DNA from 4 places in the Bradyrhizobium sp. BR 1433 genome. Region 1 is predicted to be linked to each of the others. Evidence: predicted binding sites of a transcription regulator. Region 1 holds the regulator's gene; each other region holds the start of a gene.
What was found. Region 1 encodes PhoB, which activates phosphate uptake and scavenging genes when phosphate is short. Its sites were predicted from a motif close to TGTCATNNANCTGTCAT; they were not measured.
Positions count from the first base shown of each region.

Region 2: a site for PhoB is predicted at 3,365-3,381, ahead of ACSKB9_RS23670 (alkaline phosphatase D family protein). Genes of this name have one in related genera too.
Region 3: a site for PhoB is predicted at 1,850-1,866, ahead of phnF (phosphonate metabolism transcriptional regulator PhnF). Genes of this name have one in related genera too.
Region 4: a site for PhoB is predicted at 3,562-3,578, ahead of ACSKB9_RS18345 (esterase-like activity of phytase family protein). Genes of this name have one in related genera too.

Region 1 is NZ_JBPUGG010000001.1:4,267,167-4,274,180, forward strand. Features, by position in the region: gene argF (ornithine carbamoyltransferase) at 128-1,060, opposite strand; gene ACSKB9_RS20815 (aspartate aminotransferase family protein) at 1,060-2,268, opposite strand; gene ACSKB9_RS20820 (GcrA family cell cycle regulator) at 2,756-3,268, shown strand; gene phoB (phosphate regulon transcriptional regulator PhoB) at 3,461-4,171, opposite strand; gene phoU (phosphate signaling complex protein PhoU) at 4,317-5,033, opposite strand; gene pstB (phosphate ABC transporter ATP-binding protein PstB) at 5,140-5,958, opposite strand; gene pstA (phosphate ABC transporter permease PstA) at 5,955-6,800, opposite strand; gene pstC (phosphate ABC transporter permease subunit PstC) at 6,805-7,014, opposite strand, start outside.
Region 2 is NZ_JBPUGG010000001.1:4,903,307-4,910,320, forward strand. Features, by position in the region: gene ACSKB9_RS23650 (NADPH:quinone oxidoreductase family protein) at 1-632, shown strand, start outside; gene ACSKB9_RS23655 (YkvA family protein) at 873-1,250, opposite strand; gene ACSKB9_RS23660 (4a-hydroxytetrahydrobiopterin dehydratase) at 1,342-1,647, opposite strand; gene ACSKB9_RS23665 (TAXI family TRAP transporter solute-binding subunit) at 1,860-3,263, shown strand; gene ACSKB9_RS23670 (alkaline phosphatase D family protein) at 3,445-5,007, shown strand; gene ACSKB9_RS23675 (N-acetylmuramoyl-L-alanine amidase family protein) at 5,317-6,102, shown strand; gene ACSKB9_RS23680 (N-acetylmuramoyl-L-alanine amidase) at 6,096-6,314, shown strand; partial or broken gene ACSKB9_RS23685 (hypothetical protein) at 6,337-7,014, opposite strand, start outside.
Region 3 is NZ_JBPUGG010000001.1:7,178,025-7,185,038, reverse strand. Features, by position in the region: gene ACSKB9_RS34540 (carbon-phosphorus lyase complex subunit PhnI) at 1-700, opposite strand, end outside; gene phnH (phosphonate C-P lyase system protein PhnH) at 704-1,312, opposite strand; gene phnG (phosphonate C-P lyase system protein PhnG) at 1,317-1,778, opposite strand; gene phnF (phosphonate metabolism transcriptional regulator PhnF) at 1,895-2,620, shown strand; partial or broken gene phnE (phosphonate ABC transporter, permease protein PhnE) at 2,754-3,603, opposite strand; gene phnE (phosphonate ABC transporter, permease protein PhnE) at 3,600-4,484, opposite strand; gene phnD (phosphonate ABC transporter substrate-binding protein) at 4,568-5,500, opposite strand; gene phnC (phosphonate ABC transporter ATP-binding protein) at 5,580-6,395, opposite strand; partial or broken gene ACSKB9_RS34500 (chloramphenicol acetyltransferase) at 6,607-7,014, shown strand, end outside.
Region 4 is NZ_JBPUGG010000001.1:3,739,425-3,746,438, forward strand. Features, by position in the region: gene ACSKB9_RS18315 (TonB-dependent hemoglobin/transferrin/lactoferrin family receptor) at 1-84, opposite strand, end outside; gene ACSKB9_RS18320 (hypothetical protein) at 197-418, opposite strand; gene hemP (hemin uptake protein HemP) at 336-542, shown strand; gene ACSKB9_RS18330 (heme/hemin ABC transporter substrate-binding protein) at 551-1,501, shown strand; gene ACSKB9_RS18335 (FecCD family ABC transporter permease) at 1,498-2,598, shown strand; gene ACSKB9_RS18340 (heme ABC transporter ATP-binding protein) at 2,595-3,386, shown strand; gene ACSKB9_RS18345 (esterase-like activity of phytase family protein) at 3,626-4,978, shown strand; gene ACSKB9_RS18350 (enoyl-CoA hydratase-related protein) at 5,166-6,002, opposite strand; gene ACSKB9_RS18355 (mucoidy inhibitor MuiA family protein) at 6,172-7,014, opposite strand, start outside.

The sequences.
Region 1 (7,014 bases):
GGGACCCATAACCACCGATGTGAGTTGCTTGCATCAAGCTGGTGCCCCAGCCTTCGCAACAATTGACAGCGGTGGTTATGGGTCCCGGGTCGCGCTTCGCTTGCCCGGGACGACAACGCATACTGATCTACGACGACGCGACCGCGTCGAAACACCAGGCCAGAATGCCTTTCTGCGCATGCAGGCGGTTTTCCGCCTCGTCGAACACCACGGATTGCGGCCCGTCGATCACCTCGTCGGTGACCTCCTCGCCGCGATGCGCGGGCAGGCAGTGCATGAACAGTGCGTCCGGCTTGGCGAGCGACATCAGCTTGGCATTGACCTGATAGGGCCGCAGCACGTTGTGGCGGTGCTCGCCCTCCTTGTCGCCCATCGACACCCAGGTGTCGGTGACGACGCAGTCGGCGCCGCGCACGGCGGCTTCCGGATCGGCGCCGAGCATGATCGGCGCGCCGGTCGCCTTGATCCAGTCGCGCATCGGCTTCTTCGGCGAGAGCTCCGGCGGGGTCGCGACATTGAGCTGGAACTTGAACCGCTCGGCGGCATGCGCCCAGGAGGCCAGCACGTTGTTGTCGTCGCCGGTCCAGGCCACGGTCTTGCCCTCGATCGAGCCGCGGTTTTCCTCATAGGTCATGAGGTCGGCCATCACCTGGCAGGGATGCGAACGCCGGGTCAGGCCGTTGATGACGGGAACGGTGGCGTGAGCAGCGAGTTCGAGCAGCGCGTCATGGTTGAGGATGCGGATCATGATCGCATCGACATAGCGCGACAGCACGCGCGCGGTGTCCGCGATGGTCTCGCCGCGGCCGAGCTGCATCTCGGCGCCGGTCAGCATGATGGATTCACCGCCGAGCTGGCGCATGCCGACGTCGAACGACACCCTTGTGCGGGTCGACGGGCGCTCGAAGATCATCGCCAGCGTCTTGCCTTCGAGCGGCTTCCTGCCCTTCTCATGCGCCTTCAGCTTCGCCTTCATGGCGGCTCCGGCGGACAGCATGTTGCGCAGTTCGCCGAGCGGCAGCTCGTTGATATCGAGAAAGTGACGGACCGGCTTGCTCATTATCCAGCCGCCTTCTTCGGCTGCGCCGCCGACAATGTCGCGCAGGCGCGCTCGAGCGCGGTGATCGACTGGTCGATCTCGGCCTCGGTCACGATCAGCGGCGCCAGGAACCGCACCACATTGTCGCCGGCGCCGACGGTGAGCAGCTTCTCGCTGCGCAGCGCGGCGATCAGGTCGCCCGACGGCACCACGGCCTTGACGCCGATCAACAGCCCCTCGCCGCGCACCTCCGACAGCACGCCGGGATAGCGGTCGACGACGGAGGCGAGCTTCTGCTTGAGCAGCAGCGACATCTTCTGCACATGCTCGAAGAAGCCGGGTTTCAGCATGACGTCGAGCACGGCATTGGCGGCGGCGACCGCGAGCGGATTGCCACCGAAGGTCGAGCCGTGTGAGCCGGGCGCCATGCCGGCAGCAGCCTGCGCGGTCGCCAGCACCGCGCCGATCGGGAAGCCGCCGCCGAGCGCCTTGGCCAGCGACATCACATCCGGCGTGACGCCGGTGCGCTTGTAGGCGAACAGCTCGCCGGTGCGGCCCATGCCGGTCTGCACCTCGTCGAAAGCGAGCAGCAGGCCATGCTCGTCGCACAGCGCGCGCAGCGCCTTGAAGAACGCCTGCGGCGCCGAGCGCACGCCGCCCTCGCCCTGCACCGGCTCGATCAGGATGCCGGCGGTGTGCGGGCCGATCGCCTTCTTCACCGCCTCGATGTCGCCATGCGGCACCTGGTCGAAACCGTCCATCGGCGGGCCGAAGCCCTCGAGATATTTCGCCGAGCCGGTCGCCGCCAGCGTGCCCAGCGTGCGGCCGTGGAAGGCGCCCTCGAAGGTGATGATGCGGTAGCGCTCGCCATGGCCCTTGGAGAAGTGATAATGGCGGACCAGCTTGATCACGCCCTCCATCGCCTCGGCGCCGGAATTGCAGAAGAACACGAAGTCGGCAAAGCTCTGCTCGCACAGCCGCGCGGCAAGCACCTCGCCGTCCGGGCTCTTGAACAGGTTCGACATGTGCCAGAGCTTGGTCGCCTGTTCCTGCAGCGCCTTGACGAGATACGGATGCGCGTGCCCGAGCGCGTTGACCGCGACGCCCGAGGTGAAATCGAGATAGCGGTCGCCGTTGGTTGCGATCAGCCAGGCGCCCTCACCGCGCTCGAAACCGAGATCGACCCTGGCGAAGACGGGGAGCAGATGCGACGTGGCAGCGTTGGTCATGGCGATCACTGACGGCTTTTGAGCCGACAATTGCCGCGCGCCTTGACGCCAGCGCAGCAACGGCCAGCTTCGGAAAACAAAACGGCCGCCTTTGCGGGCGGCACGTGGCGGGCATTGTATGCTGCGGTCGGTAAGTGTCAATCGCCACGAAGTGGCCTTCCTGCAATGCGAAACGAGCGCAATCCGGGGCATTCCGGTGCGGTGGAAAAGCCTCATCGCAACGCTTAACTGTGTGGGAACATGTGGACGCACGGCCGCGGACTCTTGCGCCAGAGTCACGCCATATTGTAGCGTTTGGCCTGTCGGGTACGACATCTCGTGCGGCGGTACTGGACCCTCTAAGTAGCCTTTGTGTCTCGCGTAAACGTTCGGGCGCAACACCGTGCCCGGCGAGGGCTAAGGGATTCTGGCCGCAGGGATATTTGTCCAGATTGGCTCGCAGCGCCGCTCCAATGCTTGGCCGGCGCTACGCGAAGGGAAGAATGCGATGACTGTATTGACCTGGTCCGACGATCGCGTCGAGCAGCTGAAGAAGCTCTGGGAGTCCGGCCTGTCGGCCAGCCAGATCGCGGCGGAACTTGGCAATGTGACGCGAAACGCCGTGATCGGCAAAGTGCATCGGCTCGGCCTCTCCGGCCGCGCCAAGGCACCCTCCACGGCCGCGCCGCGGCAGCGCAAGGCCCGCCCCGCCCAGCACATGATGCGGGTGGCGCGCCCGGTCTCGCGCGGCAACACCGCGCTGGCGCACGCCTTCGAGGCCGAGATGGAGCCCGATCCGATCTCCTACGACAATGTGGTGCCGATGAGCCAGCGGCTGTCGCTGCTCGAGCTCAACGAGGCCACCTGTCACTGGCCGGTCGGCGATCCCTCGAGCCCGGAATTCTTCTTCTGCGGCGGCAAAGCGCTCGGCGGCCTGCCCTATTGCGCGCATCACTCGCGCGTCGCCTACCAGCCCGCCGCTGATCGCCGCCGGCCGTCGGCGAAACCGCAGATCAAGTGAGCACTCGGGAAAACGACGGAAGACCTCAAAAACAAATCCCCGCGAAAGCGGGGATTTTTTTGTGGCCTCCACCGTCATTGCGAGGAGCGTTAGCGACGAAGCAATCCATCGTTCCGCGTTTGCGGTGAAATGGATTGCTTCGCTACGCTCGCAATGACGACGCTGGATGGGCCGGGGCTAAGCCAACGCCCGTTACGGCTGCGGCTCGGCCTTGGCAAAGCGGTCGTCGAGCGCGTAGCCGGCGCCGCGCACGGTGCGGATCGGATCCTGCTCGCGGCCCGGATTGAGCAGCTTGCGCAGGCGGCCGATATGCACGTCGACGGTGCGCTCGTCGATGTAGATGTCGCGGCCCCAGACGCTGTCGAGCAGTTGCTCGCGGCTGAACACGCGGCCGGGATGCTCGAGGAAGAATTCGAGCAGGCGATACTCGGTCGGCCCGAGATCGATGGGACGGCCCGAGCGCGCCACGCGGCGCTTCTCGCGGTCGAGCTCGATGTCGCCATAGGTCAGCACGGTCGCAAGCCGCTCCGGGCTGGCCCGGCGCAAGAGGCCTTTCACCCGCGCCAGCAACTCCGGCACCGAGAACGGCTTGACGATGTAATCGTCGGCGCCGGTGGCAAGCCCGCGCACGCGCTCGCTTTCCTCGCCGCGCGCGGTCAGCATGATGATCGGAAGCTGCTTGGTCTCGGGCCGCGCCCGCAGGCGGCGGCACAACTCGATGCCGGACAGGCCCGGCAACATCCAGTCGAGCACCACGAGGTCGGGAACGCGCTCCTTCAGCCTTGTATCCGCATCGTCGCCGCGCCCCACCGTCTCGACATCGTAGCCTTCCGCATCGAGATTGTAGCGCAACAGCGTCGTCAGCGCTTCCTCGTCTTCGACTACCAGAATGCGTGCGCTCATCGGTCTAAGTTCTTTCTCTGTGGTGATCCGTTGCCCAGACGCAAACCGAAACGCTTACTTCCTCGAGCATAGTCCCCGCGGAAACGAGTTGTCGCGAGGATCATCCAGTTTCGCTCTTGCCGGTTCCGCGCTTGCCGATCATGCCTCAGTTGCCCGGCACCGTGGTGGCAAAAGTGGTCATGTCGCCCTTCGGGCGCTTGTCGGTGATCTGCTGGCCCTCGATCATGTAGAACACGGTCTCGGCGATATTGGTGGCGTGATCGCCGATCCGCTCGATGTTCTTGGCGCAGAACATCAGATGGATGCAGAACGAGATGTTGCGCGGATCTTCCATCATGTAGGTGAGCAGTTCGCGGAACAGCGAGGTGCAGATCGCATCGACCTCCTCGTCGCCCTTCCAGACGTTCATCGCCGCCGGCAGGTCGTGCGCGGCATAGGCGTCGAGCACCGACTTGACCTGCGACAGCACGAGGTCGGTCATGTGCTCGAGGCCGCGGATCAGCTTCAGCGGCTGGAAATCGCTCTCCAACGCCGCGACGCGCTTGCCCATGTTCTTGGCGAGGTCGCCGATCCGCTCGAGGTCGGTGGCGACGCGCATCGCGCTAACGATCTCACGCAGGTCGATCGCCATCGGCTGGCGGCGGGCGATCGTCAGCACCGCGCGCTCTTCGATGTTGCGCTGCAGATTGTCGATCTCGATGTCGGCGGCGACCACGCGCTTGCCGAGCGCGACGTCGCGACGGATCAGCGCGTCGACCGACTCGGTAATCATCCGTTCGACCAGGCCGCCCATCTCGGCGACCAGGCGGGTCAACTCCTGCAGGTCGCTGTCGAATGCCTTGGCGGTATGTTCAGAAGCCATCGCTTGTCTCCCTCAACCATGATCCCGGGGATCATGGTATCGTGTCGTGAATTTTAGCATGACCTGATCGGAAAACCGGTTTCCACTTTTCCGGATCATGCGCCGGTCAACCGAACCGGCCGGTGATGTAGTCCTGGGTGCGCCGATCGCTCGGTGAGGTGAAGATCTTGTTGGTGTCGTCGAACTCGATCAGCTCGCCGAGATACATGAAGGCGGTCTTGTCGGAGACGCGCGCCGCCTGCTGCATGTTATGGGTGACGATCGCGATCGTGTAGTCCTCGGAGAGCTCCTGGATCAGCTCCTCGACCTTGGCGGTCGAGATCGGGTCGAGCGCCGAGCACGGCTCGTCGAACAGGATCACCTCGGGGCGCACCGCCACGGTGCGCGCGATGCACAGGCGCTGCTGCTGGCCGCCGGAGAGCGACAGGCCGGAGGCGTTCAGCTTGTCCTTGACCTCGTTCCAAAGCGCGCCGCCGCGCAACGCCTTCTCGACCCGGTCGTCCATCTCGGACTTCGAGATCTTCTCGTAGAGGCGGATGCCGAAGGCGATGTTCTCGTAGATCGTCATCGGGAACGGCGTCGGCTTCTGGAACACCATGCCGACGCGCGCGCGCAACAAGTTGAGGTCGAGCTTGGGGTCGAGAATGTTGGTCTGGTCCAGCATCAGCTGGCCGACCGCGCGCTGGCCCGGATACAGGTCATACATCCGGTTGAAGATGCGCAGCAGGGTCGACTTGCCGCAGCCGGACGGGCCGATGAACGCCGTGACGCGGTTGGTGCCGAGCGTCAGGTTGATGTTCTTCAGCGCGTGGTGCTCGCCGTAATAGAAGTTGAGATTGCGCACCGTGACTTTCGGCGGCGCTTCCGGCAGCGGAACCTGCGGAACGTGGCCTGCGGCAGTCGTGGAGACGGAAAGCTCGGTCATTTTGCGGCCCTTTCGGCACCAAGGATACGCGCGCCGATATTCAACGCGAGCACGGTGAATGTGATGAGCAGCGCACCGCTCCACGCCAGCTCCTTCCAGTAGGCGTAGGGGCTCTGCACGAAGTTGTTGATGGTCACCGGCAGGTTGGCCATCGTCTTGGTCAGATCCAGGCTGAAGAACTGGTTCGACAGCGCGGTGAACAGCAGCGGCGCGGTCTCGCCGGCGACGCGGGCGGTCGCCAGCAGCACGCCGGTGATCAGACCCGATCGCGCAGCACGATAAGCGATCCGCTTGATCACCAGCGAACGCGGCAGGCCGAGCGCGGAGGCGGCCTCGCGCAGCGGATTGGGCACCAAGAGCAGCATGTCCTCGGTGGTGCGCAGCACGACCGGGATCACGATCACCGCGAGCGCGAGGCTGCCTGCGATCGCCGAGAAGCCGCGCATCGGCACCACCACCGCACCATAGATGAACAGGCCGATGATGATCGAGGGCGCGCTGAGCAGGATGTTGTTGATGAAGCGGATCACCGAGGTCAGCTTGTCGTGCTTGCCGTATTCGGCGAGGTAGGTGCCGGCGAACAGGCCAAGCGGCGCGCCGATGCCGACGCCGATCACGGTCATGATGACCGAGCCGACGATGGCGTTGAGCAGGCCGCCTTCGGTCGAGCCGGGCGGCGGCGTGTTCTGGGTGAACAGCTGCACGCTGAGGCCGGCAAGGCCGTTATAGAGCAGCGTGATCAGGATCAGCGCCAGCCAGGTGACGCCGAACAGAGCCGCGCCGACGCAGAGTGCGCGGATGACGATGTCGCTGCGGCGGCGGGATTTGTAGATCGGGTTCATGGCGTTACTTCCCCGCCTTCTTTTCAAGCCGCATCAGCATCAGCCGCGCGCCGGCGAGCACGAAGAAGGTCAGCACGAACAGCAGCAGGCCGAGCAGGATCAGGCCGGACTGGTGCAGGCCGTCGCTCTCAGCGAATTCGCTGGCGATCGCCGCCGAGATCGTGGTGCCCGGCGCGAAGATCGACGACGAGATGCGGAACGAGTTGCCGATGAT
Region 2 (7,014 bases), 640 kb from region 1:
CCGCCGGCATCATCATCATCTACGGCACCGCGCTGCATGCGCTGGAAGATCGCGCGAGCCCGAAGCCGGGCGAGACGCTCGCGGTGCTGGGGGCCGCCGGTGGCACCGGCCTTGCTGCGTGCGAGCTCGGCAAACTGATGGGGTTGAAGGTGATTGCCTGCGCCTCGTCGAACGAGAAGCTGGCATTCGCCAAGCAACACGGCGCCGAGCTGACGCTGAACTATGCGAAGGAAGATCTCAAAGAGGGCCTGCGCAAGCTGACCGACGGCAAGGGCGCCGACATCGTGTTCGATCCGGTCGGCGGCGCCTATGCCGAAGCCGCGTTGCGCTCGACCGCGTGGGAAGGCCGCTTCCTGGTCATCGGCTTTGCCGCCGGCGAGATTCCGAAGATCCCGCTCAACCTCGCACTGCTGAAGGGCTGCGATATCCGCGGCGTGTTCTGGGGCGCCTGGGCGCGGCAGAATCCGGACAAGAACCGCAAGAACCTCGAGAAGCTCGTGCAGTGGACCGCGGAAGGCAAGATCTCCTCGCATGTCGACCGCACCTTCCCGCTGTCGCAGACATCAGAAGCCCTGAAGGTGCTCGCCGGCCGCAAGGCGATGGGCAAGGTGATCCTGCACCCGGGAAGCTGAGGAAGAGATTGCGTAGCCCGGAAGGAGCGCAGCGAAATCCGGACCGAGCCATCCGCGGTAAGAGCAGCCTGGACTGCGCTGCGCTCCATCCGGGACGACCTAACCTCCCCTTGAAAAGGGGAGGTCGCTTTGCTCGCGAGAGCAAAGCGGGTGGGGATCGGCTCTCTCCGCTTGCAGTATCGCCTGCGGCTGACCCCCATCCCGACCTTCCCCCTTTCAGGGGGAAGGAGAAGACAGATCTCACTCCTCTTCAGGCACCCCGCGCTTCAGCGCGGCGCGAGCGGCATCGCGATGCTCCGGCGTGATGTGGCTTGCCACCATGCGGAGCGCGGTTGCGAGCAACGCGGCGTCATCGGTGAAGCCGAGAATCGGCAACATGTCGGGCACGAAATCGAACGGCAGGATGAAATAGGCGATCGCCCCGAGCAGCGCCGCCTGCACATGGCGCGGCGTCTGCCGATCGAAGGCGCAGTAATAGGCGGCCAACAGGTCCTCCGCGAAGGGCAGGCCCGCCACCACCTTCTTGAACTTGATCCAGAAACGGCGGCGCACGCTTTCAGGGTCCTGCGCCAGCCGATCGGCAGGCCCAAATCCCACACCGTGTTCGCTCGATGTCATCGCAAGGTTCCTCGACGCCGCGCCAGTTCGGCGGCGGACGATGCGAATCTGGGGACATCGGCGGACCCGCGCAAGGTTCCACGCGCCGGGGTCAACTGACCCCAAGCTGCCTTGCGATCGCGTTCATGGCCTTGGCGAGGTCGATGTCGCGCTTGGTCACCCCGCCGACATCGTGGGTCGACAGCACCACCTCGACGGTCTTGTAGACGTTTTTCCACTCAGGGTGATGGTCGCTCTTCTCGGCGACCAGGGCGGCGCGGGCCATGAACCCGAAGGCCTCGTTGAAGTCCTTGAACACGAAAGTCTTGGCGATCGCCTCGCGGCCGGACGCCTCCGACCAGCCGGCCAGTTCCCAAAGGGCGGCCTTCCTCGCCTCCGCTGACAGCCGTTCGACCATGGTAACCCTCCCGTTTGACGCCGACTTTAGCCTAACAACCGGCCTCCGGGATGGGATCCACGCCCAAATTAAGGCCGAAATCGCGTCCTATCGCCGCTGGTAACCATGACGGAGTTGTAACATCTGTCCATTCAGTAATTTGCTACACATAGAGGATGTATGCGCGTTGGTAGTTTTGCGAGATTGAGCCCCGACGATTGTTTGCGAGATCGATGACAGACGGCTCCGCCAGCATGTCGCCCAAGCCGCTGCGTTCGGCAAAGCGGCGGCTGATGTTCGTTTTGATCGCGGGCGCGCTGGCCATCATCGGCACGTTGCTGGCCGGCTATTATTTCGCCGTGCGTCCGGTGACGCTGCGGATCGCGGTCGGTCCTGCCAACAGCGATGACCTCAAGGTCGTGCAGGCTCTGGCGCAGGCCCTCAACAACCAGCAGAACACCCAGGTCAAGCTGAGGCCGGTGCAGACCGAGGGCGCTACCGCCAGCGCCCAGACGCTGGCCGACGGCAAGGCCGATCTCGCCATCATCCGCGGCGATCTCGAAGTGCCGAAGAATGCCCAGGCGGTCGCGACCCTGCGCAAGAATGTCGTGGTGATGTGGGTACCGCCCGCCAAGGGCAAAGTTCGGAAATCCGCGCGGATCACCAAGATCGCACAGCTCGCCGGCCGCAAGATCGGCGTCGTCGGCCGCACCCCGGCCAATGTCAATTTGCTGAAGCTGATCCTGACGCAATACGGCGTCGACCCGATGAAGGTCGAGATCGTTCAATTCCCGGCCAATGAGGCGGCGGAAGCGATCAAAAATCTCAAGGCCGACGCCTATCTCGCCGTCGGCCCGGCCAACAGCAAGATCACGATCGATGCGATCACGGCGTCGGTCCGCGACGGCGGCGAGCCCAGCTTCCTTGCGATCGACGCCTCCGAGGCGATCGCGCAGAACCATCCGGCCTATGAGGCCGCGGAAATCCCCGCCGGCTCGCTCGGCTCCGCCGACCGGCCCGACGATGAGGTGAAGACGATCAGCTTCTCGCATCACATCGTTGCGCGGAAGGGCCTGTCGGACTCGACGGTCGCGGCTTTCACGCGGCAATTGTTCGCGATCCGGCAGTCGCTCAAGACCGATTTCCCGCTCGCCGCCAAGATCGAGACGCCGGACACCGACAAGGATGCCACCATTCCGGTGCATCCGGGCGCCGCCGCCTTCGTCGACGGCGAGGAGAAAACCTTCCTCGACCGCTACAGCGACTACATCTGGTGGAGCCTGATGGCGTTCTCGGCGATGGGCTCAGCCGGCGCGTGGTTCGCCGGCTATCTCAAGCATGACGAGCGCAACACCAACACCTCGCAGCGCGAACGCCTGCTGGAGATGCTGAAGACCGCACGGCAAAGCGATTCGATCGAGGAACTCGACCAGATGCAGGCGGAGGCCGACGACATCCTGCGCCACACGCTGGACTGCTTCGAGCACGGCGCCATCGAGGAAGGCACGCTGACCGCGTTCAACATCGCGCTGGAGCAGCTTCATAACGCCGTCGCCGACCGCAAGGCGCTGCTGTTCAGCATGCCGCAGAATTTGCAACGGGCTGCGACGCAGTTCCGGGCGGCAGGCACGGCGTAGAGGCGCCGCCATTCTCTAACCGCAAACTCCCCTTGCCTCTCCCGCTTGCGGGGGAGGGAGCCTGACAGATGTGCTTCCCTTACGTCCCGCACTCCCGCCGCTGTAATCTCTCCGTCATGGAATTTTTCTAGGTCTTGGCGCGCCTGCGGCGCATTGTCGCTGTGACCTGAGGAGGCTCCCCATGACGATCCGGTTCTCGCGAAATCTCACCCGCCGACGTTTTTTCTCCACGGCGGCTGCGGCCGGCGCCGGCGTGATTGCGATGCCCTATCTGTCGCGCGCCGCCGACCGCCCCGTGATCACCCACGGCGTCCAGTCCGGCGATGTCGGCGTCGACGGCGGCGTGGTGTGGGCGCGTGCGGACCGGCCGGCGCAGATGATGGTCGAGGTCGCGACCACTGAATCGTTCAAGGACGCCCATACGCTGCCGCCGATCACGGCGCTGCCGGAGAGCGACTTCACCGCAAAAATGCTGCTGGAGAACCTGCCCTCCGGCCAGGACATCTTCTATCGCGTCCGCTTCCGCGACCTCGCCCATATCGACATCGTCGGCGAGCCGGTGGTCGGCCGCTTCCGCACCGCGCCGAGCGATCGCCGCGACGTCTCCTTCGTGTGGGGCGGCGACGTTGCCGGCCAGGGCTGGGGCATCAATCCCGACGACGGCGGCATGATCACCTTCGCCGCGATGAAGAAGCACGCTCCGGATTTCCTTCTGCACTCCGGCGACACGATCTACGCCGACGGCGTGATCCCGTCCGAGGTGAAGCTTCCCGACGGCAAGATCTGGAAGAACGTCACGATCCCCGAGAAGGCCAAGGTCGCCGAGACGCTCGACGAATACCGGGCCGCCCACAAGTATAACTTCCTCGACAACAACGTCCGCGCCTTCAATGCCGAGGTGCCGATCTTCGTGCAGTGGGACGATCACGAGGTGACCAACAATTGGTCGCTGTCGAAGCAGCTGCCGGCGGCCTACAAGGAGCGCGACATCACCGTGCTCGCGGCGCGCGCGGCAAAGGCCTTCCACGAGATGTATCCGATGGGCGAGAGCATCGTCGAGCCGGGCCGCGTCTATCGCACGCTGAGCTACGGTCCGCATCTCGACGTCTTCATGCTCGACGAGCGCAGCTATCGCGGCCCCAACGGCCCGAACCTGCAGGAGCAGTACGGCCCCGACGCCTATTTCATCGGCCCGGACCAGATGGCCTGGCTCAAGCGCGCGCTGCTCAACTCGCGCGCCACATGGAAGGTGATCGCCTCCGACATGCCGCTCTCGCTGATCGTCTATGACGATGCGGCCAACAAGAAGGGCTCGGAAGCCTTTGCGCAGGGCGATGGTCCGGCGCGCGGCCGCGAGCTCGAGATCGCCGATATCCTGCGCTTCATCAAGACCGCGGGAATCGTCAACACAGTGTGGCTGACCGCCGACGTGCATTACGCCGCCGCGCACTACTACAACCCGAACAAGGCCCAGTTCCAGGAGTTCGATCCGTTCTGGGAATTCGTCTCCGGCCCGCTGCATGCCGGCACGTTCGGTCCGAACGAGCTCGACAACACCTTCGGCCCCGAGGTGAAGTTCATCAAGGCGCCGGGCGACGGCAACCAGAACCTGCCGCCGTCGGCGGGCATGCAGTTCTTCGGCCACGTCAAGATCGACGGCAAGAGCGGGCAGATGACGGTGAGCCTGCGCGACCGCGTCGACGCCGAGCTGTGGGCGATCACGCTCGACCCGAAGCCGGTCTAGTGTGCTGAATGCGAAGTTCGTGCGATTTCGCGGCAGCCACTTTCACGAACTTCGCATTCATAAAGCACACTAGAATTATAAGTTTGCTAGTGTCCTTATCGAATCCGAAGTTCGCTCCGAAGGTGCGGCAAATGATGCGAACTTCGGATTCGGGACACTAGTTCGGTCACAGCCACGACGGAACCGGACTCTTGGTCTTGACGGCCTTGCCGCCAAGGCGAGGCAACGCGATTGCCGGGGATGGACCTCCCCGGCATCTTCCGGTACCGATGTCAGAGCCGTTATGCTGGGGGCCCGGAGGGGCGGAACATGAGGTGCTGCGAATTCTTTCGCGTGCTCGGTGGTAGCGTTGCGAGGTTTCGGCCTCGCCGCTTTTTGGTCGTCGCGATCGCAGTGTTCGCGCTGCTGCCGATCGAAGTCAGCGATGCCGGCTGGCTGCCCGATCTCTTCAGGAGCTCACCCAAGCATGCCAAGTCGCCGAAGCGCGCGAAGGCGACAAGGGCTGGCAAATTGGCAAGGCACCGCGCTCCGCCCAGGCACCGCGCCACGCGGCTGGCCGCCCTTGGGCCAGTCACCCTGCCGCTTTCAGCTCTCAAGCCGGCCGCTGCCAAATGCGATCCCGCGACGTTCCGGATCGTGCTGGATGTCGGACATACCGCGCAATCGGAAGGCGCGATCAGCGCGCGCAATGTCGCCGAGTTCACCTTCAACCTGCGCCTTGCGAAGCTGATCGAGGAGAGATTGAAAGCCGAAGGCTTTGCCGAAACCAGGCTGCTGCTGACCGAAGGCAAAGCGAGACCGAGCCTCTTCAAGCGGGTCGCCGCCGCCAACAATCTGCACGCGGATCTGCTGATGTCGATCCACCATGACTCCGTGCCCAACAAGATGCTCGAGGACTGGGAGTTCGAGGGCAAGAAAAGCCACTTCAGCGACCGCTTCAGCGGCTACTCCGTGTTCGTCTCCCGGGACAATCCGGACTTCAAGACCAGCCTCCGCTTCGCCGAACTGGTCGCCGGGGAAATGAAGGCCCAGGGCCTGCATTATGCCGAGCAATACAGCCAGGCCATCATGGTCGTTACCAGCACCCGTTGCTGAACAAGGATACCGGCGTCTACAGCAATGATGAACTCATCGTGCTGAGAAAGACCGCGATGCCCGCGATCCTGCTGGAGGCGGGCTCGATCATCAACCGGGACGAGGAACGCGAGATGGATTCGCCCGAGCGCCAAAACCTCATCAGCAGCAGCGTCGCTTCCGCCGTGAAGGAATTCTGCGAGCCGCGATGGGCGCTGCTCGGGCCACCCTGACGGCCGAGCGATCAACTCCTCCTCAGCCCGGCATACCCGACTTGATCTCCTTGAACTTGGCAAGCGCCTGCTCGAACTTGGCGTTGAACAGCCACATCGCATCGAGGATCTCGCGGAAGGTCGCGGATGTTCTTGCCCGGTCGGCCCGGCCGAACGCGAAGACGCTGTTGTTGCGCAGATATCGCATGATCCTGGGATCGGAAATTCTGTAGCCGACGAGGTTGCCCGATTTGAGCGCTGCCCTGGTCGGCGTGGGAATGATCTGGATCAGCTCAAAAACCTTCATCTGATCGATCGGGTCCGGCAGCGCTTTCTGGATCGCCGCGACCTGCGGGAAAAGTTCGGCGTGTGCGTTCATGAGGCCGTCCCGCACGGCGGTCCAGTGATTGAACCTGTGATCGAGGTTGCCGACCCGCGCCTCTTCCCGGTCGTCGCGACGGCTCAGCGCAGGATCGAGCGTCGCGATCGACCCCTTGATGGCGGCCCATTTCCTTCGGCCGTCGCGATCCTCGGACGGGCCGGTCTGCAGGCTTCCTTTATAGGTGTTCGATCGTGCATTGCCCGCATTCTGCTTGCCGTTCGTCTCGGCAAAGAAGAGGCCGAGGCTGATACGGCCCGCGACGGCGGCGTCGGCGGCGTCAAGACCCTTGGCCCGCGCGATCACCGTCGCCAGATCGACCACGTCCTTGAATGGCGTATC
Region 3 (7,014 bases), 2.9 Mb from region 1:
CCTCGACCTCGCCGAAGCGAATCTCGGCGGCGAAGGGATGGTTGCGGCCATAGCCGCGCTGCGTCGAGTAGCCGAGCGCGAGCAGGAAACCCTCGTCGCCGCGCGCCAGATTTTGCAGTCGCAGATCGCGATCGGCCGGGAAGCTCAGCGGCTCGCGCGTGAGGTCGCCGACCGGCGCGTCGCCATCTGCCTGCGGCGAGGCTTCGATCAGGCCGTCGCGACCGAGAATGTCGGTGACCCGCGGCGTTGCCGCCTGCGAAGCTTCCGCGGTCGCCGGCTGCTCCGGCACGAAGCCTTCCGTGAGCTGCGGATCGAGCAGGCGATGGGTGTAGTCGAACGTCGGCCCCAGGATCTGGCCGCCCGGAACGTCCTTGAAGGTCGAGGAGATGCGCCGCCGCACCTGCATCTCGCCGGTATTGACCGGTTCGGTGGCGCCAAACCGCGGCAGCGTGGCGCGGAAGGCGCGCACCAGGAAAATCGCCTCGATCATGTCGCCGCGGGCCTGCTTGATCGCGAGCGCCGCAAGCTCGCGGTCGTACAGCGAGCCCTCGGTCATCACGCGGTCGACGCCGAGCGCGAGCTGCTCGGAGATCTGCGCCAGCGTCACCTCGGCCACATCGCGATCGCCGCGCCGCTCATGCGCGAGCAGACGATGAGCGTTCTCGATGGCGCGCTCGCCTCCCTTGACGGCTACATACATCGCTCACACTCCACTTGCGATCAGCCGCGTGGTGCGCGGGATCGCGACAATATTGTCGTCATGGACCAGCACGACGTCGATGCCGCGCGGAAACAACGCCTCGTTGATCGCAAGCCGCTGGAACAGGTCGCGCGGCTTGATCATCGCCTGCAGCACGGCGCTGCCGTCGATGCCGGGTCCTTTCAGCTCGAAGGCCGGGCCCTGCGACAGGCTGTCGACCTGCAGGATCAGTGTGGTCGACCTGTCAGGATATTCGCTGCTGCCGAATGCGAAGCGATCGAGCGCCGGCAGGCTCGCGGCATCGCCGATCAAAGCGAAGCTCGCGATCGAGGAATTGGCCACCACCGGCGCGCTGGCGTGAAACTTCAGCCAGCGGGCGGCGTCCGGCGTCGCCGACATCGCGGCGTCGAGCCAGATCGGCGTGTCGTGATCGAACAGCGTCAGCGCGATCGCGGCCGAGCCGCGCATCATGCCGGCCGGTGTTCCGACGCTCGCGGCGACGCGCTGCACGCTGCCCGGGCGCGCCATCGCATCCATCACGGAACGGAAAGTCGACTGCGCCGACAGCACCTTGTCGGCAAAGCCCGCGGGCATTTCGGCAATCGTCGTCATTGCATCATCCCTCACCGCGCACCATCGTGTAGAAATCGACCCGCGTCGCCGCGGTTTCCGCTGCCTTGCGGCCGCGTTCGGCGTTCATGGCGACGCGCAGCGGCGCGATCACCTTGGCCTCCACCTCGCCGGACAACTCCGCCGACTGCACCATGGCGTCGCACAGCGCGATCATCTGCGCCTTCCGCGCGTCGCGGCCGAGCGTGTAGCCGAAGCCGACCTCGCCGGTCGCAAGCCGCACCGCCGCGCGCGACACCGTCGCCTCGCCGAGATTGAACGGCGCACCGTCGCCGCCGATCCGCCCACGCAGCATCACAAGGCCGTTTTCCGGCTCGCGCAGGTTCTCATGCGCGGGCACCGCGATCGCCGCCAGCCTGCCGGCGATATCAGCAGCGGCGGCGTGCGCCAGCACCGTCATCGCGGCCTTGCGCTGGGCCTGTTTGCTGTTTGGTCCGGTCGAACTCATGGGCAAACCTTTGGGCAACCTTGCTTGCATCAAGTTGTCTATGATACTAGACAACTTGATAGCGGAGCGCCATGACTGTTTCGTGACAAACCAAAGATTTCTGGTATCACCGCGCCATGAGCATGCAGGAAAGTTCCGGCGTCGCCTTGTGGCGGCAGGTCGCCGACGGCATCGAGCGCGGCATCGCTGACGGCCGCTTCGCCGCCGGCGAAAAGCTGCCCGGCGAGATGGAGATCGCCGAGACGTACCGGGTCAACCGGCACACCGTGCGGCGGGCGCTCGCCGCATTGGCCGAGCGCGGCCTGGTGCGCGCGGAACGCGGTAGCGGCACCTATGTCGAAGCCCAGCGCCTCGCCTATCCCTTGCGCTCACGCACGCGATTTTCCGAGATCGTCGGCGCCGGCGGTCACGAGCCGCGCGGCCAGCTGATCGATGCGAGCAGCGACACCGCCAATCGCGAGATTGCGCGCGAGCTCGGCCTGAAGATCGGTGCGCCGCTGATCCGGATCGAAGCGGTGCGGCTCGCCGACCGGACGCCGATCTGCGTCTCCACCACCTGGCTGTCGGCCGAGCGGTTTCCCGATGCCGGCAGCGTGTTCGCCAACGTCCGCTCGATGACGAAGCTGCTCGGGCATTACGGCGTCAAGGACTACCACCGCGCCTCGACCCGGATCACCGCGGCGATCGTCGATGCGACCGACGCCGCGCGGCTCGACCTGCCGCTGGGACGGCCGGTGCTGGTGGTCGACGCCACCGACGTCGACATGCTGGACCAGCCGCTGGTAACCAAGCGCTCGCGCTTCGCCGCCGAGCGCGTGGAGTTTCTGGTCGAGAACGGCTGACGTGCTTCTGCTCCCTCGCCCCGCTCTTGCGGGAGAGGGGCCGCCTCCACAAAGCGGATAAATATGAGTGCGGGGAAACACCCTCACCCGGATTGCTGCGCAATCCGACCTCTCCCCGGGGCGAGGTAACTTTCTACACCACCGCCCTTTGCCCGATGATCGCAAAGCGCAGCTTGCTCGAGATGAAGTCGATCGCGGCAACCGCGATCAGGATCATCAGGATCAGGAACGACACCTTCTGCCATTCCAGCACGCGGATCTGTTCGGCAAGCTGCAAGCCGATGCCGCCCGCGCCGACGATGCCGATGATGGTGGCCGAGCGGGTATTCGACTCGATGAAGTAGAGCACCTGCCCGGCGATCACGGGCAGCACCTGCGGCAGCAGGCCGAAGCGGATCTCGTGCAGCGCGTTGCCGCCGGAGGCGCGGATGCCCTCGACCTGCTTGCGATCCGCGGCCTCGATCGCCTCGGAGAACAGCTTTCCGAACGCACCGAAGTCCGACACCATGATCGCCAGCACGCCGGCGAACGGACCGAGGCCGACGACGTTGATCCAGACCAGCGCCCAGATCAGCGTATCGACGCCGCGGATCGAGTTCCAGGAAGCGGCGCACCGGAAAGCGGATCAGGTTCGAGGGGATGATGTTGCGCGCCGCCAGCAGGCTGACCGGCAGCGCCAAAACCGCGGCAAGCGTGGTGCCGAGCACCGCGATCGACAGCGTCTCGCCGAGCGCCTGCATGTAGAGCGGGAACGACGAGCCCGGATTCGGCGGGAGCATCAGCATGGTGATCCAGCCGAGCTGGCCGAGGCCCGCGATCAGCCTGGACGGCGAGAAATCGAGATCGACCAGTCCGAACACGAAGATCGCGAGCGCCGCCGCGATCATGGCCGGCATCGCCAACCGTGCCGATGCGGGACGTTCGAAGACGTCGGGGTACTTCGCGCGCAGTTCCGTGGTGTCCGGCCTCGGCATCTGGCTCATCGACGGGTCTCCTTGCCGAACAGCCGGCCGCGCAGCCAGCCGGTCGAGATGTCGATGATGAAGACCGTGACGATGATGGTGATGAGGATGGCGCTGACGTCGGAATAGTAGAACTTGCGGATCGCGACCACCAGCTCCTGGCCGATGCCGCCGGCGCCGACGAAGCCCATCACCGACGCCTCGCGGACGTTGATCTCGAAGCGCAGCAGCGCATAGCTGGCATAGCCGGCCGAGACCTGCGGCAGCACGGCAAAGCGCATGCAGGACAGCCAGCTCGCGCCGGTGGAGCGGATGCCCTCGACCGGCTTTATGTCGGCATTCTCGACGATCTCGGCGAACAGCTTGCCGAGCGCCCCGGTGGTGTGGATCGCGATCGCCAGCACGCCGGCCATCGGCCCGAGGCCGAACGCGATCACGAAGATCAGCGCGAACACGATGCCGGGGACGGTGCGCGCGAATTCCAGCAGGCGGCGGATCGTGAAACGTACCCATGGGCCCGGCGACGTATTCTGGGCCGCGAAGAAATTGAGCGCGAAGGCGAGCACCGCACCCGTCAGCGTGCCGACATAGCTGATCAGGATCGTCTCGCCGAGCATCTTCAGCCACTTATGCCAACCCCAGAACCATTCGGCGGGATCGGTCCAGACCCGCGCGCCGGAATCCAGCGTCAGGATGCGATCGAAATAGCTGACGAAATTGCCGAAATAGGTGAACAGCGTGCGCAGGTTCACTTCCGCGCCGAACGCCGCGATCACCAGCACCGCACAGAATGCCGCCGTTGCCAGCGCGGCCTTCAACCGCTTGCGTGCGACGGACTTGCGGTAGGCGTCCTCCAGCGTCGCCAGCTGCTGCGCTGGAAGAATGGATACGGCGGTCGCCATCGACGCGTGCCAGTCCGGTTCGGAATTGAGTGGGGAGAAAGGGCCGGGCTATACGCCCGGCCCTCGTGACGTCAGGCGTGCGATCAGCTCGCCTTCTTGCGCAAGCCGTCGACGAACTTGATCAGCTCGATGGTGCCGTCCCAATCCTTGGTGGTGGCGGGATGGAAGCCCTTCTTCTGACCGTCGGACAGACGGTCGAAGGCGGCCTTGTCCTTGGTCGGGGCGTCGAAGAAGGCCTTTGCGATCGCAGCCTTCAGGTCCTCCGGAAGATCGGTGTTGTACGCATAGGGGCCGTTGATGATCAGCGCCGACTTGTGGATGATGCGGAAATCATCCTTCTTCATCGCCGAGCCGTCGGCATTCTTCAGCATGCCCTTGGTCAGCATCTGGGCGAGCGTGGAATCGTCCTCGTTGGTCCACTGGTTGGCGGCCACATCAACAGTTCCCTGCGACAGCGCCAGGACGGCGTTCTCGTGGCTGCCGGTGAACACGACCTTGCCGAAAAAGCCTTCGGCGTTCGCGATGCCCATCTTGTTGAGTTCGAAGCGCGGCACGTTGTTGCCGGACGTCGAGTTCGGATCGACCAGGCCGAGATTCTTGCCTTTCAGGTCCTCGACGGTCTTGTACGGGCTCGACGCCTTGACGAAGAACACCGAGTAATAGCCGGTCGAACCGTCGGCGTTCATATCGTTGGCGAACGCGTCGGTCTTGACGCCGGTCAGGCGCGCGCGAGAGAACGAGGCCGAGCCGTAGCTGGCGATCTGGATGTTGCCGGCGCGCTGGCCTTCGATGACGGCCGCGTAGTCGTTGGCGATGCGCAGTGTGACCTTCACGCCGAGCTCCTTCGACAGATACGCCACGAACGGCGTCCAGCGCTCGGTGACGCCGGAGGCGTTCTCGGCCGGCACCACCGCGAAGGTGAGCTCCGGATACTTTGCCTTCCAGTCCTGCGCGGAGGCCGAACCGGCAAATGCCAGCGCGGCGGCGCCAGCCAGAATGATGCGACGAGTGAACATGACTACCCCTCTTTTGTTGTAGTTGCACCTGTTGGCCGGGCAAAATGCCCGGCCTCCCAGATTGAAAAATGCGCGACGCTCAGGCCGCGGCTGCGGTGCCGAGTGCCGGCGCAGTTGCACCGTCGGGCGCGGGCAGCGGTGCTGCGCCGATGACGTCATTGGCCTCGAGGTCATAGAGCTCGCGGACGATATGGTCGGTGAGCGCCGCGGGGGCGCCATCGAACACCACGCGACCTGCGGCCATGCCGACCAGGCGGTCGCAATAGGTCCGCGCCAGGTCGAGCGAGTGCAGATTGCAAAGCACCGTGATGCCGAAATGCTTGTTGATGCGCAGCAGCGCGTCCATCACGATCTTGGTGTTGCGCGGATCGAGCGAGGCGATCGGCTCGTCGGCGAGAATGATGTCAGGCTCCTGCACCAGCGCGCGGGCGATCGCGACGCGTTGCTGCTGGCCGCCGGAGAGCTGGTCGGCGCGCTGTGCCGCCAGCTGGGCGATGTCGAATTGCTCGAGCGCCGACAGTGCGAGCGCCCTGTCCTGCTCCGGCCAGACCTGCGCCAGCGAGCGCCATGACGGAATCTGGGCCAGCCGGCCCATCAGCACGTTGGTCAGCACATCAAGGCGGCCGACCAGATTGAACTGCTGGAAGATCATCGCCGAGCGCGCGCGCCACCGCCGCAGTTCCTTGCCGCGCAACGCGGTGACGTCGGTGCCCTCGAACAGGATACGGCCGGAGGTCGGATCGGCGAGACGGTTGATCATCCGCAGCAGCGTCGACTTGCCGGCGCCGGAGCGGCCTATCACGCCGACAAAGCTGCCCGGCGCGATCGAAAAGGACGCGTTGTCGACTGCGGCTTTCGTGCCGAAACGGCACGTCAAACCTTCCACCACCAGCATGTAATGCTCCAACCGCGCCTCGTTGGGCCATCGCTATCCCCGGCGTTTTACAGTTATGTGACGACAGCGCTGCGGTGCGGCGATCGTCCACACCCCTCCCTTGTCGCTCCCTTGCCGTCATCGCAACGTCATGATGTTGTCATCGAGCATCCCGATGACGAGCGCGCATCCCCCGGAAGCCCAAGATTCTTGAAGATTTGCGGAGGCCCTGATGGCCGGAAAAACACTCTCGGTTGTGCCGACCGTCGACCCGACCGCGTCGGTCCGTGAGAGCAAGCTCGGCAAATATACCGAGGTCGGCGCGCGCACGATCCTGCTTGAAGTCAGCATGGATGACTATTCCTACGTCGTGAACGACAGCCAGATCACCTACACCTCGATCGGCAAGTTTTGCTCGATCGCGGCGATGACTCGCATCAACCCCGGCAACCACCCGATGCATCGCGCGAACTCAAGCGCATTTCACCTACCGCGCCAGCGCTTATTTTCCCGGAGAGAGCGACGACACCGACTTCTTCAACTGGCGACGTGCGCATCACGTGCATATCGGCCATGACGTCTGGATCGGGCACGGTGCGATCCTGTTACCAGGACGGAACATCGGAACCGGCGCTGTCGT
Region 4 (7,014 bases), 530 kb from region 1:
GCCGCGTTCCGGCAGTGCTGCCGCAAATGAGAACACCGACGCGCTCAAAATCAAGGCGCGCGAAACCCTAGCCCCGTCAGCCATTCTAGCCCCAGCCTGATCATCGCTTTTCTGGTTTGGCTGGCGTGCGCTCTCCGACGAGCGGCTTGCTGGCTACATCGCGATCAAGCCACCGCTTGCATCGCGTGAGGATTGGTTACGAGCCGGCAACAAAACGGTCAAGAATGCGGCGGCGCTGTTTATATCGATTGTAAAGTGCGGCCGTTGGAATGCGCCTTCGCCCGCTTATACAAGCAAGCACCATTTGAAGATTGCGAAGGCGCAGCACCACGAGAATGTCGGCAACTTCCGGAGACAATATCGGTGCGGCCGGGAAGCAGGCCGTATCAGCGTCTGACGCGACCAAAACGCTCGTCATGCGCGGGAATCGCCTCGACAGCCGTGACCTGTTCTCGACCGAGCGCGAGATCATCATCGCGCACGGCGAGGAGCATTACCGGCTGCGGCTGACCTCGCAGAACAAGCTGATCCTGACCAAGTGACGGCCCCAATGACAATTTGTCGCACGCTCGCTTTGCTCGCGCTCTCCTGTCTGCTGCCGATCAGTGCAGCGACTGCCGAGGGCATCACCGTGCATGATGCACGCGACCGTGACGTCGTGATCGACGATCCCACGCGGATCGTCTCGATCGGCGGCGCGATCACCGAGATCCTCTATGCGCTCGGCTTCGAGGACCGCATCGTCGGCGTCGATGCGACCAGCCTCTATCCGCCGGCTGCGCTGCGCGAGAAGCCCGACGTCGGCTATATGCGCCAGCTGTCGCCGGAGGGCGTGCTCGGCCTGCACCCGTCGCTGCTGCTCGCGGTGCAGGGCTCCGGGCCGAAGGAGACCATGGACGTGCTCGAGGCGGCCAAGGTGCCGCTGGTGCTGGTGCCCGAGACGTTTTCGGAGGCCGGGCTGGTCGAGAAGATCAGACTGGTGGGCCACGCCATGGGCGCCGATCCGCGTGCGGCCTGCCTGACCGCGGCCGTGGAAAGCGATCTCGCGCAATTGCGCACGTTGCGCGCCAAGGTGACCAAGCCGGTGCGCGTGATGTTCGTGATGTCGCTGTTGAATGGCCGGGCGATGGCCGCTGGCCACAAGACCGCCGCAGACGAGATCATCCGGCTAGCCGGCGGCGTCAACGCCATCGACGGTTACGACGGCTACAAGCCGGTCAATGACGAGGCCATCGTGGCAGCGAAACCGGATGTCGTGCTGTCGATCGATCGCGGCAAGGACTCGCTGACGTCGGATGCCGTGTTCGCGCATCCGGCCTTCGCGCTGACGCCGGTCGCGGCCAACAAGGCCTTCATCTCGATGGAAGGCCTTTATCTGCTCGGCTTCGGGCCGCGCACCGCGGCCGCGGCACGCGACCTCTCGGTCAAGCTCTATCCGGCGCTGGCGCCGGAGGCCGACAACTTCAGGCCGGCCGCGCTGACCGCGAATTGCCGGCAATGAGCGTGCTGGCCGAACGCCGCGGGCGTGCGAAACAACGGCGCGCCGGCATGTCGCTGCGGCCGGCCGCGACACTCACCCTGCTCTGCCTGCTTGCGGCGCTCGCAGGCACCGTCCTGGTCGCTCTGACGGTCGGGGCCGCCGGCATTCCAATGGCGCGGCTTCCGGCAGCGCTTGGGCTATGGGCTGATCGTGTCGCCAACCCGCTGCTCGCACGCGACCAGCTCGTGGTGTGGTCGATCCGCATCCCGCGGATCGCGGCGGCGGCGATGGTCGGCGGCCTCCTTGCCGTATCAGGCTCGATCATGCAGGGCCTGTTCCGCAATCCCCTCGCCGACCCCGCGCTGGTCGGCGTCTCCTCCGGCGGCGCGTTTGCCGCGGCGGCCGCGATCGTGTTCACCGACAGCCAGCTCGGCGAAAGCCTGCGCTTCCTGCAACACCAGCTGCTGCCGATCGCGGCCTTTGCCGGCTCGCTGATCACGACCATCGTGCTTTACGGCATCGCCAGCCGCGGCGGCCGGACATCGATTGCGATCTTCCTGCTGGCCGGGCTTGCGATCGCCGCGATCGCCAATGCCGGCATCGGCCTTCTGGTGTTCGTCGCCGACGACCGCCAGCTGCGCGACATCACCTTCTGGCTGCTCGGCTCGCTCAGCGGCGCGACCTGGAGCAAGCTCACAGCGCTGGCGCCGGTGCTGGCGGTCGCGCTGGTCGCCTGCCTCTCGATCGCGCGCGGGCTCGACGTGCTGGTGCTCGGCGAGGCCGAGGCGTTCCACAGCGGCGTCGACGTCGAACGGCTGAAGCGGATCTCGATCGTGCTGGTGTCGGCGATGACCGGGGTCGCGGTCTCGGTCTGCGGCGTGGTCGGTTTCGTCGGCATCGTGGTGCCGCATCTGCTGCGGCTCGTCATCGGGCCCGCGCATCGGCTGCTGCTGCCGGCGTCCGCACTGCTCGGTGCCATCCTCCTGGTCGGCGCCGACACCGTGGCGCGCACCATCGTGGCACCCGCGGAAATGCCGATCGGCATCCTGACGGCAGCGATCGGCGCGCCGTTCTTCCTCGCCATGCTGCTGCGGCAGCGCGGGCTGGTGTCGCTATGACGGCCCTGCTCGAAGCACAGTCGGTATCGATGACGGTCGGCGGCACCGATCTGGTCGATGCGGTGTCGCTGCAGATCGGCGCCGGCGAGATGGTCGCGATCGTCGGTCCCAACGGCGCCGGCAAATCGACCCTGCTGCGGATGCTGTCGGGCGACCTGCGCCCGTCGCGCGGAGCGATCAGGCTGAGGCAGCGCGACCTGCAAGCTTACGGCCCGCGCGCGCTGGCGCAGCACCGCGCGATGCTGTCGCAGCACGTCAACGTCACCTTCCCGTTCACCGTCGAGGAAATCGTCAGCATGGGCGCAGGCGAAAGCCCGCGTGCCGTGGCGCGGGCGCTGGTCGAGGCGGCACTCGACGAGGTCGGGCTCGCGCGTTTCCGTTTCAGGCAATTGCCGACACTGTCCGGCGGCGAGCAGCAGCGGGCGCATTTCGCCCGCGTGCTGGTGCAGCTCGCCTGCGGCGAAGCGCTGCATGGACCGGGACTGTTGCTGCTGGACGAGCCGACCTCGAGCCTCGATCTGCGGCACCAGATCGACCTGGTCGAAACGGCCCGGCGGCGCGCCGCCCGCGGCACCGCGGTGATCGCGATCCTGCACGACCTCAACCTCGCGATGCGGTTCGCCGACCGCATCCTGCTGCTGCACCGCGGCCGGCTTGCCGTCGACGGCGACCGTACGGCGGCGATGAAGACCGAGACGCTGCGCGAGATCTTCGAGATCGACGCTGCGATCGCCTACACCGGAGACGGCGTACCGTTCCTGCTGCCGCAAACGATGCGGCCGATCTAACCGCCTCACGATGGTCCCGTTATTCGTCATGGCCGGGCTCGTCCCGGCCATCCACGTCTTTCCTCTCTAACTGCAACAAAGACGTGGATGCCCGGCACAAGGCCGGGGCATGACGGAGAGAGGCGACGTAACGCCGCAAGCCTTATCCCGCCGCAACATCCGCGGTTCACAAAACTGTCAGGCGGCTGTAACAGGCGGCTCGGAGAACACCGCATCGTTTATCCTTTGGGAGATCAACCATGCGCCTGTCCCTGCTCTGCTCCGTCGCCTCGATCCTGCTCGCCACATCGGCGTTCGCGCAGGGTGAGGGCGAATTCCCGGCGACGCTGGCGGGACACGCCGCGATGCCGGCGGAGAGCTTCATCGACGCGCCCGCCGACGCCCCTGATGATCTGAAGACCTCGGGCAAATACACCACCGGCAAGCGCGTCGACGCCATCGGCACCGTGATGGGCAAATCGTACGAGCGGCCGACCGGCGTGTCGCTGCCGTTCAAGGGCCAGCCGCTGCAAGGCCATTCCGGCATCAAGGTGATGTCCGACAGCTCGTTCTGGGTGATCACCGACAACGGCATGGGCTCGCGCTACAACTCGGCGGACTCGATGCTGTACCTGAACCGGCACAAGATCGATTGGGCGAGCGGCAAGATCGAGCGTCAGGAGACCGTGTTCCTGCACGATCCCGACAGGAAGGTGCCGTTCCGCATCGTCCACGAGGACACCGCCAAGCGCTATTTGACCGGTGCCGATTTCGACACCGAAGGCTTCCAGATCATCAACGACATTTTCTGGATCGGCGATGAATTCGGGCCCTACATCCTCAAGGCCGACAAGACCGGCAAGATCCTCGCCGTGTTCGAGACCGTCGCCGACGGCAAGCCGGTGCGCTCGCCGGATCACTGGGCGGTGCAGTCGCCCGGCGCGCCCGGCGCCAGCTACACCAACGTCAACCTGCGCCGCTCCAAGGGCTATGAAGGTTTTGCGTCCTCCAAGGACGGCAAGTTCCTCTACGGCCTGCTCGAGGGGCCGCTGTGGGATGCGGACAAGAAGGATTGGGAGAAGGTCGACGGCAAGGAAGCCTCGCGCATCCTGGAATTCGACGTCGCGGCGGAGAAGTTCACCGGACGCTACTGGCAGTATGTGTTCGAGCAGAACGGCAATGCGATCGGCGACTTCAACATGATCGATTCGGCCCAGGGCCTCGTGATCGAGCGCGACAATGGCGAAGGCACCGCCGACAAGGCCTGCCCGCAAGGCCAGCGCGGCGAGAACTGCTTCCCTGACCTCGCCAAGTTCAAGCGCGTCTACAAGATCGAGCTGTCCGATGCCAATGTCGGCAAGCCGGTGCGCAAGATCGCCTATATCGACCTGATGAAGATCCGCGATCCGAACAAGAAGGCGCGCAAGCCGCTCAACGACGGCGTCTACACCTTCCCGTTCTTCACCATCGAGAACGTCGACCGGGTCGACGACACCCACATCATCGTCGGCAACGACAACAACCTGCCATTCTCCTCGAGCCGCGACCCGAACAAGACCGATGACGACGAGTTCGTGCTGCTCGAAGTCGGCGAGTTCCTGAAGGCGAAGTGACGGGGCTGCTCTCGCCGATCACACCAGTGTCGTCGCCCGGCTCGGCCGGGCGACCCCAGTATTGCAGAGACGTCCGAACTTAGTGGATGGGCCGCGGCGTACTGGATGCCCCGCTCAAGGCGGGGCATGACAGCGAATTTAAACCGGCCATTATCGCCGCACCGGTCAGCGCGCGCGGCAAACCACGTCACTCCTTCTTCGTCCGGTAATCTCCGAACGTCGTGTCGCGCTGGTCGAGCTGCGCCTTCACGCTGCCGCCGTCGCGGCGGAAGCCCGCCATGTAGGCCTTGCTGGCCTCGGTGGTGAAGGCCAGTGCCTGGATCTCGGTGCCGGCGCGCATCGCGGCGCGGGCGCCCATGATTTCCATCGCGCGGTGGACGCTACGCTTGTTGAGCTGCTGCAGCTCGATCGGCACCTTGGCCGCGCGCTCGGCGAAATCCAGCGTCTTCGTCTCCAGCTCGGCGAGCGGAAACGACCGGGTCGCATAGCCCCATTCGGCGGCCTCGCGGCCGGACATCGCGTCGCCCGTCAGCATCAATTCCATGGCACGGCGCATGCCGACCAGCCACGGGTGATACTGCATGTCGGGCGGGCTCATCAGCCGCACCGGCGGATAGCCGATCTGGGCGTCGTCGGCGACGTAGACCACGTCGCAAGCGGTCGCGAGCTCGGTGCCGCCGGCGAGGCAATAGCCGTGCACCTGCGCGATCACGGGCTTTGCGAGATCCCAGATCGAGAACCAGCCCTCGACGACATGGCGCGACCATTGGCCGGGCCCGGATGCCGAGTGATAGGGCTGGTCGACGCGATTGTCGGCGGAGAGATCGTAGCCCGCCGAGAAGCAGGGTCCGGCGCCGCGCAGGATCGAGATCGAAATTTCCGGATCGCGGTCGGCCTGCTCCAGCACCTCGAAGATCTCACCGCGCAGGCGATTGTTCAGCGCGTTGCGCTTTTCGGGGCGGTTCAGCGTGATGCGGCGGACGCGCGGACGCGGATCATCGACGATGATGTGCTGGTAGCTCATGGATCCTCCCGATCTCAGGCTTTGTTGCCTTTGGCAAAGTGATGCCCGAGATCGGCAGGGTTGTCATCGGCAGATGACGCAGGTCCTCATAGCGTTTTCAAGCGAAGTGGGTTCCGGTTCGCGTGAAGAAAACGCGTCAAGCAACAACGCTAGAGCCCCGGCACGGGCTCTAGCCCGCCGGCACCATCACGACGCCCTTGTCCTTGGGCCAGCGCATCCGCCAGGCGAAATTGATGTCACGGACTTCGCCGGCCTTGGCCTCGAACGCCCATTCCAGCACGCCGCGCTTGTCGCGCAGGTTGGTCGTCGTCGCCGGCGTCGACGACGGCAGCATCTCGACCACGATATCGTCGTTCTCGCTGACCGGGAGCTGATCCTGGATCGCGACCTTGATCGGGAAGTCGTGGCCGTTGCGCACCGTGGTCTTGAAGGCGCGCTCGTCGGTCTTCGACGTGGTCACGATCAGGCCGGCGGAGCCCTCGTTGCGCTTCACCACCGTGCGTTCGATCTTGACCTTGTCGTCGGCGCCGAAACCGAGCCGCACTGTCTCGTCCTTGGCGGCGGTGGCCATCCGGCTGCGGCCGACAAAGATACCGTCGCGGTAGATCGAGATTTGCCCCGGCAGCAGCGGCGCATCGTCGGCCTGCACGAAGCTCGCTTCCAGGAACGCGGTCGGGTCGATCACCGGAACGGCGCGAACCGCGAGATCAGGGGTTATCGTCGCCGTCGAGATGCGCAGGCTCTTGGCGCCCTCATTGGCGGCAACGCTGACGCGGCCGGGAATCTTGAAGGTGGCCTGGAAGGCGCCGACCTCGGCGGTGGCTTCCAGTTCGTCCATGCGTCCCCCACCAAAGCGGAATTGCTGAACCGCGTCGGCGGCCGGCGCGGGCGCCAGCGCTTCGCGCGAGCGCATGCTGGCCTCTCCCGAAAGCTTCGCCAGCGGCCGCGGCGGTTGCGGATATTGCACGATCAGCGAGCGGAGGTCGGGCGCGTTGCCGCCGCGCGCGACCCG